4 regions of the Agarivorans sp. 1_MG-2023 genome follow, and region 1 is predicted to be linked to each of the others. Evidence: predicted binding sites of a transcription regulator. Region 1 holds the regulator's gene; each other region holds the start of a gene.
What was found. The regulator FliA, encoded in region 1, starts transcription of late flagellar genes. The targets are predictions, from matches to a motif close to CTAAAGNTNNNNNNNNNNNNGCCGATA.

Region 1 (4,060 bases):
CGCATCGCTACCATGAAGCTCGTCAAGTAAACGTTCAAACTCATCATCACTGATTTCATCAATGTTCCCACTATCAGCTGCTGGAGCGACAGGTTCAGGAATGGCTACTGGCTCGGGCTCAGCGGCGGCAATTGGAGCTTCATCTGCGGATTCAGGTTGAGAAAGATGATGCAGGCGGTCAATAATATCAGGAGAAGCTGGTGTTAACGGTTCGCGAGCCTGCACTTGAGCAAACATATCATTAACAGCATCAAGAGCTTCAAGAATAACATCCATCAGCTCTGGCGAGACACCCCGCCCACCGTTACGCAAGGTGTCAAAAACGTTCTCTGCACCATGACAAACATCAACAAGCTCGGTAAGAGACAAAAAGCCTGCGCCACCTTTTACGGTATGGAAGCCGCGAAAGATAGCATTTAATAAGTCACTATCATCTGGACGTTTCTCTAAATCAACCAACTGTTCAGACAGCTGCTCAAGGATCTCCGCCGCTTCTACGAGAAAGTCTTGTAAGATGTCTTCATCTACATCAAACGACATGCGCTACTCCCTTAAAATCCTAAACTAGATAACAGGTCATCAACATCATCTTGATCGTTAACAACGTCATCCCTTTGCTCTTTATTTAATATTGGCCCTTCGGCTTCAATGGCCGATTTTGCAGGAGCTTTTTTCTCTATAACTTCAGCTTTATCATTGCCAAACAAGGTCAGCATTTCCACTAAACTTTCTTCAACTTCTTGAACTAAGGTGATTACTTTACGAATCATTTGCCCAGTTAAGTCTTGAAAATCTTGAGCCATCAATATTTCAGTTAACATACTTCGTAGTTTATCGGCATTTGCTGAAGAACTATTAAGGAAAATATCGATTTGGTGACATAGCGCTTTAAATTGGCCAATTTCAATTCTTCGTTCCATCAAACTTTGCCAAACAGGCATAATATCGTTGATTTCACTGGTTAATTGATCGGCAATAGGGAGGCCAGATTCAACCGCATCCATGGTCTTATTAGCGGCTTGGTCGGTCATCTCTATTACATAGTTTAACCGCTCTTTTGCATCAGGTATTTCCTGATTGGCTAATTCATTAATACGAATATCTAGCTTGAAATCATTTAATGAATCGTGAAGTTGACGTGTGAGCTGGCCAACTTTGTCAAACAACAGGTTGGCCTTAGGAGCGCACAGCTCACTGACAAATTGATTCGCCTCGGAGACGTTTCCTTCTTCAAGTAGCAACACCAAAGCTTTGGCATCGGCTAATGAGATGATCGGAGTATCAGTGCTCACACATCTTCCTTTATTATTGTAATCTTTCGAAAATCTTATCTAGCTTCTCTTTTAGTGTGGCAGCTGTGAAAGGTTTTACAATATAACCATTTACGCCGGCTTGCGCGGCTTCAATAATCTGTTCGCGTTTCGCTTCTGCTGTAACCATTAACACAGGTAAATGAGACAAGCTTTCGTCGGCACGAATATTCTTTAATAAATCAATGCCTTCCATACCCGGCATGTTCCAATCGGTCACTACAAATTCGAAGTCCCCACCTTTAAGCATTGGCAACGCAGTATTACCGTCATCAGCTTCGTGAGTATTGTTGAAACCTAAATCTCTAAGTAGGTTTTTAATAATCCTTCTCATTGTTGAAAAATCATCAACAACCAGAATTTTCATATTTTTATCCAAGGTACGTCCCCCAACAGGATGTTTTGCAAGCCTCAAAACGGGCTAAAAATTTATGTAATAAAGATATTATGCCTTAATAAACACAATTTTAGTCCATCTTTTATCATATTTGTAAGGATGAATTTCTCTATTGTGTCCAATCTCGCATTCGAGTTTTCACTCGAGCAAGCGCTTGGCTATGTATTTGACTGACTCTTGACTCGCTTACGGTTAATACTTCGCCAATTTCTTTAAGATTAAGTTCTTCGTCATAATATAGCGATAATACTAACGCTTCGCGCTCTGGTAAGCCTTTAATGCAGTCGGCTAGCGATTGTTGAAAGCGTTGATTAGCAAAGCCTTCAAATGGTCGATTTTGCTCGCGACTTTCATCACTAGAAATAACATCTTCGCTCACGCCAAGATCTTCAATACCAAGAATTCGGCCACAGTTTACGTCAGACAACATTGAATGATATTCGCTTAGGCTTACACCCAGCTTAGCAGCAACCTCAGCATCTTTGGCATCTCCATTCTTTTCTTTTTCAACTGCGTTAATAGCTTCACTGATAGCGCGGCTGTTTTTATGCACAGAACGTGGTACCCAGTCACCACGACGAATTTCGTCAAGCATTGAGCCACGAATACGGATCCCGGCATAGGTTTCGAAACTCGCACCTTTGGTACCATCAAAATTACGCGCAGCTTCGATAAGACCAATCATTCCAGACTGAATGAGATCATCAACAATTACGCTAGCCGGTAGGCGCGCCATTAAATGGTGCGCTATCCGTTTTACCAAATTTGCATGGCGTTCCACCAACACATTAGTGTCACTAGCGCTGGCATAAGCGGCAACTTTATTCACTAAGCTGTTCTCTATTTTTACGTTGTCCGAATTCGAGAAGATTCTCGATGAAGAATTCTAAATGGCCACCAGCTTGTTCCGGAATCGGCCAAGTAGCTCCTTTACTCGCTAAAGAGCGAAAGGCTAAAGAAGCGGGAGATTTAGGGTACGCTTCAACCACGACGCGCTGTTTACGCACAGCGAGTCGAACATTGTTATCGTATGGAATACACGATACGAGTTCTAAAGTGGCGTCTAAAAAGCGATCGGTAACACGAGTTAGTTTAGCAAACAGTTCTTGGCCTTCTCTCAGACTACGAACCATGTTTGCCACTACTTTAAATTTGTATACGCCGTGCTTGTTAGACAATAGTTTAATCAAAGCATACGCATCAGTAATCGATGTGGGTTCATCACAAACCACGACCAAGATATCTTGCGAGGCTTTAGCAAAGCTCAGCACCATATCGGAAATACCAGCAGCAGTATCTACCAGCAATATATCAATGGGAGTTTTCAAGCTACTAAATGCGCGAATCAATCCTGCATGCTCTGCCGGGCTCAATTCAACCATTGATTGGGTACCAGAAGTTGCTGGGGCGATTAATATACCGTTGGGCCCCTTTACGAGCACTTCATCCAATGTGCACTCGCCAGATAGTACATGCGATAAGTTTTTGGTAACGCGTAGGCCTAATAGTACATCTACATTTGCCAAGCCTAAGTCGGCATCCAGCACCATTACACGCTTACCTTGGGCTGCCATAGCAATGCCCATATTCAGGGTAACGTTAGTTTTACCAACACCACCTTTACCACCGGTTACAGCGATAACTTTCACATTATTTTTTTGTTGCATCATTCTTAAGCCGCTAGCTTGATCAAATTCGTTGTCTTTAGAATACATCTGAAACCTTCTGCTGTTCGGTTTCACTAAACCAGAAATGTTGCCGAGACTGAGTATCAATTACTGACAGCGCTTGCTCAATTAACTTGGTTGGCTCGGCAACTGCAATATCTTCTGGCACTTGCTGGCCATGCGTAACGTAACTGATTGGCAGAGCGTGGCGCAAGGTGACATTTAAAACCTCGCCTAAGGCCAAGCTCTCATCTAATTTGGTAAGTATGGTACCCGCAAGAGGAATTCGCTGGAATTGATTCACGGTTTCTTCAATAACTCGACGTTGAGCGTTAGCTGACATCACCAAATAGTTACGTATATTCACGCGGCTATTCTTAACTAACTTATCGAGTTGTTCGTGTAAACGTAAATCTCGTTGGCTCATACCGGCAGTATCAATTAGCACAAGTTTTTTATCTTTAAATTGATACAACAATTGAGACAACTCTTCTTCATCGTTAGCGACCCGCACTGCACAACCCATAATCTTCCCATAGGTAGCAAGTTGTTCATGCGCGCCAATTCGATAGGTATCGGTGGTAATCATCGCTACGCTATCTGCGCCATGACGCATAGAAAACTGAGCGGCTAATTTGGCAATGGTAGTGGTTTTGCCCACGCCCGTTGGCCCTAATAAAGCAATT
Region 2 (4,060 bases), on a different contig from region 1:
TCCCACCAGCATTAGTAAAATTATCAAGTTCAGGGTTAGAACCTGTATTCGTTACGGTTAAGGTATTACCGTCACCAGTTTCTTCAGAAGAGATTGCCAAGCGAATCTCTGAGCCGGTATCAATCAGGTTAGCGCTTACTCCAAAGTTATCTTCGGCGTCATTTATTTTTTCTCTTAACTGCTTAAGGGTTGTCCCGGCTTCGACATCTAAGACAAAACTTTCACCGTTAGCCGTTGAAAAAGTCATTTGACCCGCAGTAGAAGACACTACATCATCTTCGCTGGTATACAGTGGGGTTCCACCATTGGTAGTTGAGTCAATTGACGTAAGAGATGACCCCTTAGCAAGCTGCTGAACTTCAACTGAATAGTTTCCATTTGTCGCACTTTCAGCTAAATCGATAACAAATGATTCATTGCCTTCAGACTCTCCAGTCGTTGCGACACGGGGAATAAAGGTAGATTGTTCTTTAGCTTTCTCAAGAATGCTAAGAAAGGAGCTTAAGGCAGATTTAACAGAACCAACAGCAGACAAAGTAACGTCTAAAGTTGCTTTGGTTTTCTCCAAACGCGCATCTTTGCCTGCACGTTCTGCATTAATGGATACTTCAATAAGGGCTTCTAAGTCTAAACCACTACCAATACCTGCAGCTGTAATTCCAGTCATAACTTGTTACTCGCATTTAGTTTAAACCAATTGATCGACAAACAACCCAGTTGTTTGACCAATGGCGTCTTGAAACTTCTTTAACCGCTCTTCCAATTGACGATACTCTTCAGTAGGGATTTCACGAATGAGCTCGTCGGTACTTCTGTTTAGCACCGAAGTGAAGAACTGGCCATCTCGTTCATCTACAACAAACTTAACATCCCTATCTTGAACTTCAAGTAACTGGTTTAGAGAAGCAACTACGTCATCTATTTGAGTCTTATCCTCATCTTGACGTTTCTCTTGCTCAGCCTCTTGTTGCGCTTTTGCCTGTTGCTGCTCTTTCTGAAGCGATATTTGTGCCACCTCCATCTTGTCAGCAGCACTTAAGTTAGGCTCCCGATTTGCAGATTGGCCAGGTGTAACTGTCGTAGTGGATATTGAACTTACACTGTTATCCATATTCCAGACTCCTTAAACAAAGCAAGCCACACTTACATAGTATAAGTGTGGCTGCGTCTTTCTACACTATTATTAACGATTAAACTAGAGCTAACGCAGCTTGTGGGCGTTGGTTTGCTTGAGCAAGAATCGAAGTACTAGTTTGTTGTAGAATCTGAGCTTTAGTTAAGTCAGCAGTTTCTTTTGCAAAGTCAGTATCTTTAATTCGAGAACGAGCACCAGAGATATTCTCTGAAATGTTAGACAAGTTACGAATAGTAGATTGGAAGCGGTTTTGAACCGCACCTAAACCAGCACGCTCAGAATCAACAGCTTTAATTGCTGAGTCAATAGCAGCCATTGCTGCACTAGCCGCAGCAGCAGTACTTACACTCGTACCGGTGATACCTAGACCAGCTTGCGAAATAGTTTGGCCAATTGATACCAAAATATTTTCGCCTGCGTTAGCACCTACTAAGAAGTTTGAGCTGTAAGAGCCATCTAATAGCGCCGTACCACCAAACTTAGTTGTAGTACCTACTCGGCTAATCTCAGCTTTCAGTTGACTAACTTCTGCTTGTAGAGCTGTACGGTCGTCGCTGTTATTAATACCATCTTGAGATTGTACGGCTAAAGTACGCATACGTTGAAGCATATTAGTCACTTCATCCATCGCACCTTCAGCTGTTTGCGCTACCGAAATCCCATCTTGAGCATTCATCACCGCGCGATCTAAACCTTGTATTTGTGATGTCATACGGTTAGAGATTTGTAGACCTGCAGCATCGTCTTTTGCGCTGTTAATTCTAAAACCAGAACTTAAACGTTGATAAGCAGTATCAAGTGTATTGCCAGAATTATATAACTGACGCTGTGCGTTCAATGACGACACATTGGTGTTGACAACTAATGCCATAATTTGAGCCTCCTAAGAAATCGCTCATCCTGATTGAACTGTGTCAGGACGATCAAAACCATCTGTTAGTTGTTGAACCCCTGGTCTATGAACCGAAAACCAAGACAACTTAAAAATGGACCAAAGTTTTAATAACTTCATATTAGTTAGCGGCAAGCCTAGGAAAAGCTTTAGAGAAAAAAAGGAAAAAACGGAAAAAACTTGCCGCTTTTGCGGCAAGCCTTGCTATCAAAGGCTTCGTAGCAGAAAGTAATCTTGAATAAACCGGACTAAAGATAGAGCTTTTAGCTAAAAAATTTATTTTTTGATGCCAATAATCTGTCACTAAAACTTGGCACAAGCATTGCTTTATTACAGGTGCAGTCTGAACCGCTGCGAAAAAAGGCCAAGTGAGTATACATCACTTGGCCGTATCGCTCGAAACGATAGGAGATTGAGAGCGAAACTAAAGCGCAACTTATTATTAGTATGGAATTGAGCCTCCTAGGAGTACTAATTGCGCGATTACAGTATGAGGACGGTGGATTGAACCCCCACCGTCCTTTTCTTTTTTTATTAACCTAGTAGAGATAATGCAGCCTGTGGACGTTGGTTCGCTTGAGCCAAAATAGTCGTAGAAGTCTGCTGAATAATTTGGTTACGCGTCAACTCTGCTGTTTCTTTTGCAAAATCAGTATCTTTAATACGTGAACGAGCAGCCGTTACATTTTCAGAAATGTTAGACAAGTTACGAATGGTAGATTGGAATCGATTTTGAACTGCACCTAATTGTGCGCGCTCAGCATCAATAGTTTTAACCGCTGAGTCTATGGCAGCCATCGCAGCGCTTGCTAAAGCAGGGCTTGATACAGACAAGGTAGTAATACCCAAACCAGCTTGGCTAACAGTTGTACCAATGGTAACAGCAATGTTTTCTCCAGCGTTTGCACCTACTAAGAAGTTCTCATTATATTGACCATCCAGTAGTGTGATATTACCAAACTTGGTGGTTGTGCCTACACGACTGATCTCTGCTTTAAGCTGTGAAACCTCAGCTTGTAGTGCTATACGGTCATCGGTGTTATTGATACCGTCTTGAGATTGGATGGCTAAAGTGCGCATACGTTGAAGCATATTTGTTACTTCGTCCATCGCGCCTTCAGCGGTTTGGGCTAACGAGATGCCATCTTGAGCATTCATTACTGCGCGGTCTAGACCTTGAATCTGCGAAGTCATACGGTTTGAAATTTGAAGACCAGCGGCATCGTCCTTTGCACTATTAATACGCAAACCCGATGACAAGCGTTGGAATGATGTATCTAAAGACCAGCCAGATTGAGTTAACTGACGTTGGGCATTTAGCGATGACACATTTGTATTTACGTATAAAGCCATGATATTTCTCCTATCTATATATTAACCATTTATAGGTTTTATTAGTTGTCAGTTATTATTTTCTTCTGACTTACCCTATATAACGGCGGCGCTTCAATATTCTTTAGCAATTATTTTAATTTTATTTCCAGAACAAATCTTAAAACAAAAAAGGTTGCTTCATTATTGAAGCAACCTTTATAACGGCAGGCTAAGAATAAACTTTAGCGTTATAGATAATTAAATAGCGATAACTGGCTTATGCGACTATAAGATGAATAAGAAGTATTAAGTGCAAGCTCCGCCTTCTGCAGATTGCTCACAGCTTCTGCGAAGTCGACCTCGCTCAAGGAAGCGCGAGATTTTTGATTAATGAGGTCCATCGAAGACGCGGCAGAACGCACTGCTTCCAAGGAGTTACCTCTTGCGCCAATAGACCCTAAGGTTAAGTTTACACTTTCTAATGAATTATCTAAACCTACCAAAAAGTCTGATTGTTTCTCTACATAGGCGTCCCCCACCAAGGAAGGGTCTTCTAATGCAACTATATATTCAGACAACATATTCAGTACATTATCTTTATCAGGTGGCGCTAATTCAAATGACTCATTGGCACTACCTGCAGGAGTAGATATATTAATATCAACACCATTAAAGTTAATAGATTGCCCTGGCACATAATCCCCCGTTTCTGGGGGTAC
Region 3 (4,060 bases), on a different contig from region 1:
ATTGCCACTGGGGGGAGCGTTATTGGAACCTCGGTAGATACTTTTATGGAGTTTGTTTATAACAATCCCAATATTTTTCGACTGTTGCTGCGAGAGCGCTCTGGAACTTCACCAGCGTTTAGAGCTGCAGTAGCACGAGAGATTGCCCATTTTATCGCGGAACTTACCGATTATTTAGAGCACCAATATAAGTGCCCGCGAGATGATGCCCAGATGCAAGCCGAAGCGATGGTGATTTTAGTCTTCAATGCCGGGGCATCGGCTTTAGATCTTGCCGAGTTCGATAGGCAAGTGTTGGCAGACAAAACGGTTAAGCAGTTGCGTATAGTGGCTAAAGGTGCCGCGTTATATAATCGTACTCAAGCATTAAGCTAAGAGGTATATATGAAGGTAAAAAAGTGGCTATTGTTATTAGCGTTTATCGCAGGTTTGTGTGGTAACGCTAGTCTGGCTTTACTCACAGTACCGGAATTGACGTTTTCAGTATTTCCGATTATTGCCTTTGTGCTGTCAATAATGCAGCTTTATCAGCTTTATATGGAAAAAGATCTTAGCGAAGACTCTCCGCTGATGGGAGTCGCGGCCTTTTTGTTAGGTGCATTAGGCTATTCGGCTATGCTACGGGCGCAGTTTCCAGACATAGGTAGTAACTTAGTGTTGTTGCTGATTTGCCTGTTTATTGGCTTGTGGTTAATGTTCAAACTCGGCGGTTTTAAGCGTTAGTCTAGTTTTGATTGCTTGGCTTTATTGGTTTGTTGTAGGTAAGGCTACCAGTTGCTTTGTAATCAGTATAGCCTGCCTTATGAGCATAGGGTAAACCCGTTCACAACCCAAATCTCTGGTACTTTGCCGTTGGTGGCTACCAAGCCTTCACCTATTGATAAGGCAGTGGAGCAGCAACCGTTTTAACGCGCTTGCATAGCTGCTGGCTGTTTAGCTAATTTATCGGCGCTTTGTTGGTTACCAATGTACTAATCGGCATTATTCCCGCGAACCAAGTATTTCTTCCTTCGAGGCCCCGGTGGTCTTGTTGTGCATGGCTCAAACTACCCAATCTATCTTCTGCTTTGGCACTCCAATATAGGGTGTACTCGCAGGTTCTGTCGCTAAGCAAAAAAAGCTGAATATAGTGAGCAGAGTAGCAAAAGGGCAAGGGTGCATAAGCAATCCTTACTTAAATGAACCTTTTTACTGTGGGATAAGCGGAGGGAGTTGGCTTTTTCAGTATATAAAGCAACAGCGATTAAGATGCATTAATCGCTGCTGTTGGCTGGGTTTAGCGGCGTTGTAAGTAAACGCCAACCTCTATGTGGTCGGTATAAGGGAACTGATCGAACAAAGCCCAATGGCTAATCTGGTGAGTTTTACTGAGTTCACTAAGGTTGTTGTACAAGGTATTAGGGTTACAAGAAATGTACACAATGTTGTCGTAAGCTTGCACCATGCCTAACGTAGCGTCGTCTAGTCCGGCACGTGGTGGGTCAACCAAAATGGTATCGCATTGATAACTACTTAAATCCACATCGGCTTCTTGTAAGCGGCGAAACTCTCGCTCACCCAACATCGCTTGGGTAAATTCTTCTGCAGACAAACGTAAAATTTTCACGTTATCGATTTGATTCACTTTTATATTGTATTGCGCAGCCTGCACCGAGGGTTTGGCGATTTCGGTGGCCAGTACTCGATTAAAGTTTTTAGCCAGCGCCAGTGAGAAGTTACCGTTGCCGCAATACAGCTCCAGCAAGTCACCTTGGCTAGCGCGAGTGGTGTTTTGCGCCCAATCTAGCATGTGCTGATTCACTACTGCATTAGGTTGGGTGAAGCTATTTTCTATTTGTTGATAAACAATCTCTTCGCCATTCACGCGAAGCACTTCATCTACACGATCATCGCTTAAGCACATTTTTTGTTTGCGTGAGCGGCCAATTAGCTGAATCGAAAACTGTTGGCTAAGTTCGGCTTTAAGCTGTTCTGCTGCTGTGCGCCAGCTTTCATCAATGGGCTTATGGTAAAGCAGACTTACGATCGCCTCGCCGCTCAAGGTTGACAGAAAATCTACCTGAAACAACTTGTGGCGCAATAGCGTGTTGCTTTTTAGCTTTTCAACTAATAAAGGCATCAGCTGATTGATGATTTCACTCGCTGGTGGAAAAGTGTCTACTCTAAACTTCTGCTTGGTCTTTTGATCAAACATAATGTAATAGAGGTCGTCGCCCTCGTGCCATACGCGAAACTCGGCGCGCATACGATAGTGTATAGTCGGAGATGCGAACACACTTGGCTCGGGTGGAGAAAACTCGGCAAATTGTTCGCGACGTTTAGCGACTTTCTCGGCCAAGAGTTCTTGGTACTGTTCTGGGTAGTATGCGATAGCGCTCATGGCCGCTCCTGTGTTCTAGCAAGGAGCGCAATTTAAAGGCGCGTGGCTTGCTTGTCCAGTTTATCTACAATAATAGTGATAAAATTTCTAAAGTTTTAAATTTGGTCGCCGATAAGCTGTGACTAGGGTAAATCCATGGAGGCTTTATGAACGAACTAAATGGCTTGGGTAAAACACCCGTGCAGCAATATGCCGAGCGCTTATTGCAACAGTCTGCGCCGGCGATCGAGAAAAGGAATAATCTCGCCGACGACAAGGCAAGCCTAAATCAACAAGGTGCTGTAGCCAGCCATGTATTGTTGAGTTCAATAGAAAAACACACTTTGTCGATGGCCACGGGCGGCGTTAGCTTACCTAAGCCGCAGCAAGTGAGTGTGTTTGATGCCGAAGAAGTGGCGAGAAATGTACTTAACTTTGTTGCCAGCTCTTTATATAGCGCAAAGCAATCTGGGATGTCGGAAGATAAATTGGCCGAGATGATGGCTCAAGCCCGTAAAGGTGTAGATATTGGCTTTGAAGGCGCTCGAGAAGAGCTAAGTGATGCGGGGATCCTTAACGAAGAGCTCGAGAAAGGCATCGATAAAAGTTACGACTTGATTCAAGACGGCCTAGAAAAAATAGAAGAGGGTGATTACGAGATTCAATCAGCACCTATTGCCAGCCAATTAGCAATGTCTAGTTCACAATCTGCCAGCATGCAGTTAGAAACAGCGGAAGGCGATAAGGTCACTATTAGTTACGGCTCGCAATTAGCAGCAAGTTATAGCGAAGGTGGTTCGTCCTATCAGGCATCATTTGCGTCTCAGCAGCAATTTAGCTTCTCTGTTGAAGGTGATTTAAATGAAGATGAACTGGCAGCGATAGCCGATCTAATTAAGCAAGTCGACGAAGTAGGTCAGCAGTTCTTCTCTGGCGACTTAGATAAGGCTTTTGATCAAGCGCTAACGATTGGCTTTGATGAGCAGCAGCTAGTGGGGTTTGCGGTTAACTTTCAGCAGCAACAAAGTGTCGCGGTGAGCCAAGCTTATCAGCAGGCCGATGACAAAGCGGCTGGTGGCTCCGATTTAGTGCCCGATCTCAGCCAGTTCTTAAGTTCTTGGCAAGATATTCAAGCTAAAGTGAGCGCGTTGTTTGCTCAGCCTGAGTCTACAACAGAAACCTTACTTGCTGGTATTTTACCGGTGTCTAGCCCAAGTGAAGAGAATGACAAACAAGCTGATATAGAACGCTTTAAAGGTTTCGCCGACAGAATGGCTGAGGCTTTGGCGATGTTTAATAACACTTCGCCTAATCAAGCGAACGAAAACGCCAATATTAGTTAATTTCATGTAGAGAAAAAGCCAGCCATTTTGTGCTATTAATCACATTAATGCTGGCTTATAATCTCGCCCGCTGTGGTGCTTAAGTAAGCGAAACTTAGGCTTAATAGGGAATCTGGTGAAACTCCAGAACTGACGCGCAGCGGTAAAGAGGAACGAAAGCTCAAGGATTGGCCCTTTCCAAGGATCACCAGACACTGCTTGTTTAGCCAAGCGGGAAGTCGTAGCCGTAGTACATGTAACCTGCCTCTAAGTCCGAATACCTGCCACATCGCACATGCTTACAATAGCAAAGTACTACGCGACGATTAGGATACATCGATGAAGAAGTTCATATTACTGGCTGCAGTTGCGCCAGCTT
Region 4 (4,060 bases), on a different contig from region 1:
TCACCTAAGGCAATTTGAGCCTCTACCCGCATGTTGCGGCAATAATTGGTGTAGCGACTTTCTGCTTCAATCTGTTGATCACATAGCTCAATGACTTTGGTGTAGTCTTTCTTCGCTAATGCTTGGAATACTTCACGTAGGCTTTGGCGCTTAACATGGGCTCTGGCTAAGCGATTGTGTAATTGAAACTGCGAGAAGGGTTTAGTGATAAATTCATCGGGCTCCATCTCTAACGCACTTAACACCATGCTTTTGTTGTTATCACCGCTAATGATAAAAAATAGAGCGTCTACTTCTAATAGTTGGCTAACTCTTAGCTCTTCAAGTAATTGGCCACCGTTTTTGCCGGTGCCTAAATTGTAATCAACCAACAAAATGTCAAATTTTCGTTTACGACAGGCTCTTACTGCTGCTTCACCAGTATTGGCAAAAAAAACATCGTTTGCGCCAAAATTTTGCAACATAGCCTTAAGCATGACCTGAAACGCTCGTTGGTCATCAACAATAAGTATTTGCTTCCCGCTGTAATTGTATTGCGCTGCCATTTATGAGTTTTCTGATCACTTTTCGCTATCCTAGCATAAGTTTATCTCGGTTAAAGCAGAGAAGGGCGCAGAGAGTTAGTTGAGTAATACTATCGTTTATTTGATCTTGCCAAACTGGCCGGAATTGATTTAATATTAATCTGTTGGTGAGACTTTTGGTCTCACCAACGCTGAGTCAAAGCCAAACTTGGAGTGATCCAAGGTCGGAAAGTTACAGATCTTAAGGCTTATCCTTAAGATGGCTGGACCGCCTTAGTTGAGTGGTTAGATTTGCACAATGTATGTCTTTCTACTTAGTAAGTTAGTCTATTTACCGTTTATTACTTTCCGTATTTGGTTGGAACGCCAAGCTAAAATTAGCTTGGCGTATTTATTTCTCTTCTCGTACTGCCCATTCGTTTCAGTTTATTCTTACCTGTAATAGCTCTTATTCACTTGAGTTGTGTTTTTCTGTGTCTGCTGGTTTTGATCAAGCGATGATGTAACGATTGGCATTTATTGCGGGCATAAAAAAAGACACCCTAAGGTGTCTTTCTTTAACAAATATGGTGGAGGGAGGTGGATTCGAACCACCGAAGCTTTCGCGACAGATTTACAATCTGTTCCCTTTGGCCACTCGGGAACCCCTCCTGCTTGTGGAGCGGCATATTACCAGAACAAAGTGGGCTGTAAAGTAAAAATAAGCAGATTTTTACTGACTGACTACTGTTTGCTTATTATCTGCGCGTTTGATGCGAATAGGCTAAAGTTTTGGCCAGCTTTTCCGATAGCTAGAGATAGAACCGGAGGGGCAATATGTTAGTTGAACAAATTAGAAATAGCAGCTTATGTGACGAACTGCAGTTGGGCGATACGCTTAACCAAAGTACCGCTCATGGTGAGCAAGCGCGTTTTCATTTGTTACTAAGCATGTTGAGCCAAAACGTTTGTGACCAAGCTCAGTTTTCGATGCAGAAGCAAAATCGAGAGCAAATTCAACAAAGCCTTCGAGATAAGTTTCAATTAGCGAGTCGACGCCCCTTGTTGGCACAAGACGATGAGTTTGCTGTGCAAGCCAATTGGAGCAAGAGAGCGCAAGTGGGGGATATCAGCAGTATTCGCTTAGAGCAAGCTTTAGGTGGCTATGCAGCCTATGCTGATGACAGCGTTGAAGGCGTGCCCGTTGAAGTCATCAATAACGTGGACTTACTCACACGTTTAAAGCACTCAGTAGCCAAGCAACCTAAGCAGCAAGAAGTAGATACTGAAGTGAAAGGCGTGGATATGTATAAGGTACTAAGTGACTTTGATTACTCAAAGCCACTTAAGGTGCAGTATTTTAATTAAAAAATGCTTAATTAACGAAATACCACGGTACGATTTCCGTAGACAAAAACTTTCTCGTCTAATACTTGCTGCAGGGCTTTACTTAATACCGCTTTCTCAACATCACGTCCCGCTTTAGCCATTTCTTCAGCGCTGTATGAGTGATCCACATGAATAACATGCTGTTCAACAATCGGCCCTTCATCTAAATCGTTATTTACGAAGTGAGCAGTAGCGCCAATAATTTTCACACCACGGTCGTAAGCCTGTTTATAGGGCTTAGCACCAATAAATGCCGGCAAGAACGAGTGGTGGATATTCAAAATTTTGTTATTGAATGCTTCTACAAAGGCTGGCGTAAGAATACGCATGTATTTAGCTAATACTACGTAGTCTGGCTGGTATTGCTGAACCACTTCAATCACTTGTTGCTCATGTTCTTCGCGGCTTAAATCTATATGGCTAATGTGATGGAAGGGAATATCGAACTTTTCAGTCAGGGTTTGCAGGCTATCGTAGTTACCAACTACCGCGGCAATCTCTACGTCCATGTCTCCGTATACCGCTTTCATTAGCAAGTCACCCAAGCAATGGGCTTCTTTAGTCACCATGATCACAATGCGTTTACGACCTGCGCTTTCTAATCGGCGAATACTACCAGCAGGTAAAGCGCCGTCTAAATCGGCTAACAGGGTTTTATCGTTAAAGTAGCCCTCTAGCTCGGTGCGCATAAAGAAACGGCCGGCAGCATTATCAACAAATTCGTTGTTTTTAATGATATTAAGTTGGTGCTTAGCACAGATGTTGGTAATGCTCGAAATTAAGCCTTTGGCATCTGGGCATTCGGTTAAAAGGATTTTTCTTTCCATTGTCTTTTCGATTTATTCAGTTTTAAAGTTAAGATTTCTTACAGCACTGCTTTAGCTTTTTGCCGCTATTACAGGGGCATTTAGCATTGCGAGCCAAAGACTTCGGCGCAAATTCGCCATCGGTATAAAACCAGCGGTCTTGGCTTTTTACAAAGTTAGAACGCTCGTGCAAAATGTTTAATTGATCATGCTCTTGGTAATAGGCTTTAAATTCCACTATGCCAGCTAGGCCATTAATAAGGTGGCAGCTAAAGAGAATTTGTAGCTTCTTCCATTGATTTTTTTCGTCTTCGCTAAAGGCGCTAGGCGCATCACCTTGACGAAAATCAGGGTGGTGGGTTTGCCATAGATAGTTAGCATCTCCAAGTGTGAAGGCGGTGTAGCGCGAACGCATTAATTGCTCGCAACTAACAGGCTTGGAAGTACCGTTTATAAAAGGCTGGCAGCACTGATGAAAATCACTACCGCTGCCGCAAGGGCAAAGTAACACCGGAAGACCCCAAATTTGACCAAGGGCGAAGTGTAGCAAGAAGCTGCCCATAAGGCAGCTTAATATTGGTTAGAGTTTACACATTGATGAGCTAAATTTGCGCTTAGATAAGGTTATTAGTCGCATATGTTGCTAATTGCGGGTCAAAGCGCTGGCCTGCGCGTTGCTCAAGCTGCTGTTGTAGTTGCTCACTGTTGCTGTACTCGGCCAAAAATACCGCCAGTGCAATGATTCGAGCGAAGGGGTGGATAGCTTCGGCTGCTAGGCCCAACGGTTGGCCGCTACCATCCCAATATTCTTGATATTGGTTCGCCACGATTAAGGCGGCGTCTATTATCATTTGTACGCTGGGATCTTGAAGATACTCAGGTAAGCCGCAGTGCTCAGAAATTCTATTCCAGCTATCTTTATTTAGCATATTACAGCTGAGCAGCACGTCGGGAAGGCCGACATTGGCTAAATCATAAAAGCCTGCAATTTGGCGCAGGTAAAGGCACTCTTGAGGGTTTAGCTTTAACGCGGGCGCTAGCTGCTCACAGTTGATTTCAATAGTGCGCTGTAAATCTGTTTTGGGGCGTTCGCTTTGAATACTTTGGTAGATCATTTCGACTAGCTGTAGTTGACCGTGAGCCAATTGCTTTTGTAATTGACGGTTCTCTAATCGTACCGAGGTACTTTGAATATAAAAGCTTAAGGGTTCGAATTGCGGCTGGTCTTGCTCTGTCCAACCTTCTAAATAAAACATCATTGGTTCGCTATCACTATTCGCTAAATAAAACAGCGCATTACCTTCTGCGTATTGATGTTGTTGTGTTTGTTGAACTTGGTTTATCAGGTTTTGGATCCGATTG

Region 2: the regulator FliA is predicted to act here: its motif matches at 2,154-2,180, upstream of Q4592_RS10305 (flagellin).
Region 3: the regulator FliA is predicted to act here: its motif matches at 2,468-2,494, upstream of Q4592_RS19075 (DUF5610 domain-containing protein).
Region 4: the regulator FliA is predicted to act here: its motif matches at 1,288-1,314, upstream of Q4592_RS18760 (VC2046/SO_2500 family protein).

Annotation. Positions count from the first base shown of each region.
Region 1 is NZ_JAUOSJ010000009.1:137,540-141,599, reverse strand. Features, by position in the region: gene Q4592_RS14420 (chemotaxis protein CheA) at 1-540, opposite strand, end outside; gene Q4592_RS14415 (protein phosphatase CheZ) at 552-1,292, opposite strand; gene cheY (chemotaxis response regulator CheY) at 1,306-1,689, opposite strand; gene Q4592_RS14405 (RNA polymerase sigma factor FliA) at 1,817-2,536, opposite strand; gene Q4592_RS14400 (MinD/ParA family protein) at 2,529-3,422, opposite strand; gene flhF (flagellar biosynthesis protein FlhF) at 3,412-4,060, opposite strand, start outside.
Region 2 is NZ_JAUOSJ010000006.1:27,045-31,104, reverse strand. Features, by position in the region: gene fliD (flagellar filament capping protein FliD) at 1-667, opposite strand, end outside; gene Q4592_RS10310 (flagellar protein FlaG) at 689-1,111, opposite strand; gene Q4592_RS10305 (flagellin) at 1,191-2,006, opposite strand; gene Q4592_RS10300 (flagellin) at 2,562-3,380, opposite strand; gene flgL (flagellar hook-associated protein FlgL) at 3,590-4,060, opposite strand, start outside.
Region 3 is NZ_JAUOSJ010000016.1:3,461-7,520, reverse strand. Features, by position in the region: gene fabR (HTH-type transcriptional repressor FabR) at 1-375, shown strand, start outside; gene Q4592_RS19085 (DUF1422 family protein) at 385-723, shown strand; gene trmA (tRNA (uridine(54)-C5)-methyltransferase TrmA) at 1,277-2,380, opposite strand; gene Q4592_RS19075 (DUF5610 domain-containing protein) at 2,527-3,702, shown strand; cobalamin riboswitch at 3,759-3,985, shown strand; gene Q4592_RS19070 (TonB-dependent receptor) at 4,021-4,060, shown strand, end outside.
Region 4 is NZ_JAUOSJ010000015.1:46,911-50,970, forward strand. Features, by position in the region: gene Q4592_RS18750 (tetratricopeptide repeat-containing response regulator) at 1-545, opposite strand, end outside; cyclic di-GMP riboswitch class I at 716-800, shown strand; tRNA gene Q4592_RS18755 (tRNA-Tyr) at 1,092-1,175, opposite strand; gene Q4592_RS18760 (VC2046/SO_2500 family protein) at 1,341-1,871, shown strand; gene purU (formyltetrahydrofolate deformylase) at 1,883-2,719, opposite strand; gene Q4592_RS18770 (YchJ family protein) at 2,748-3,260, opposite strand; gene Q4592_RS18775 (DUF3369 domain-containing protein) at 3,313-4,060, opposite strand, start outside.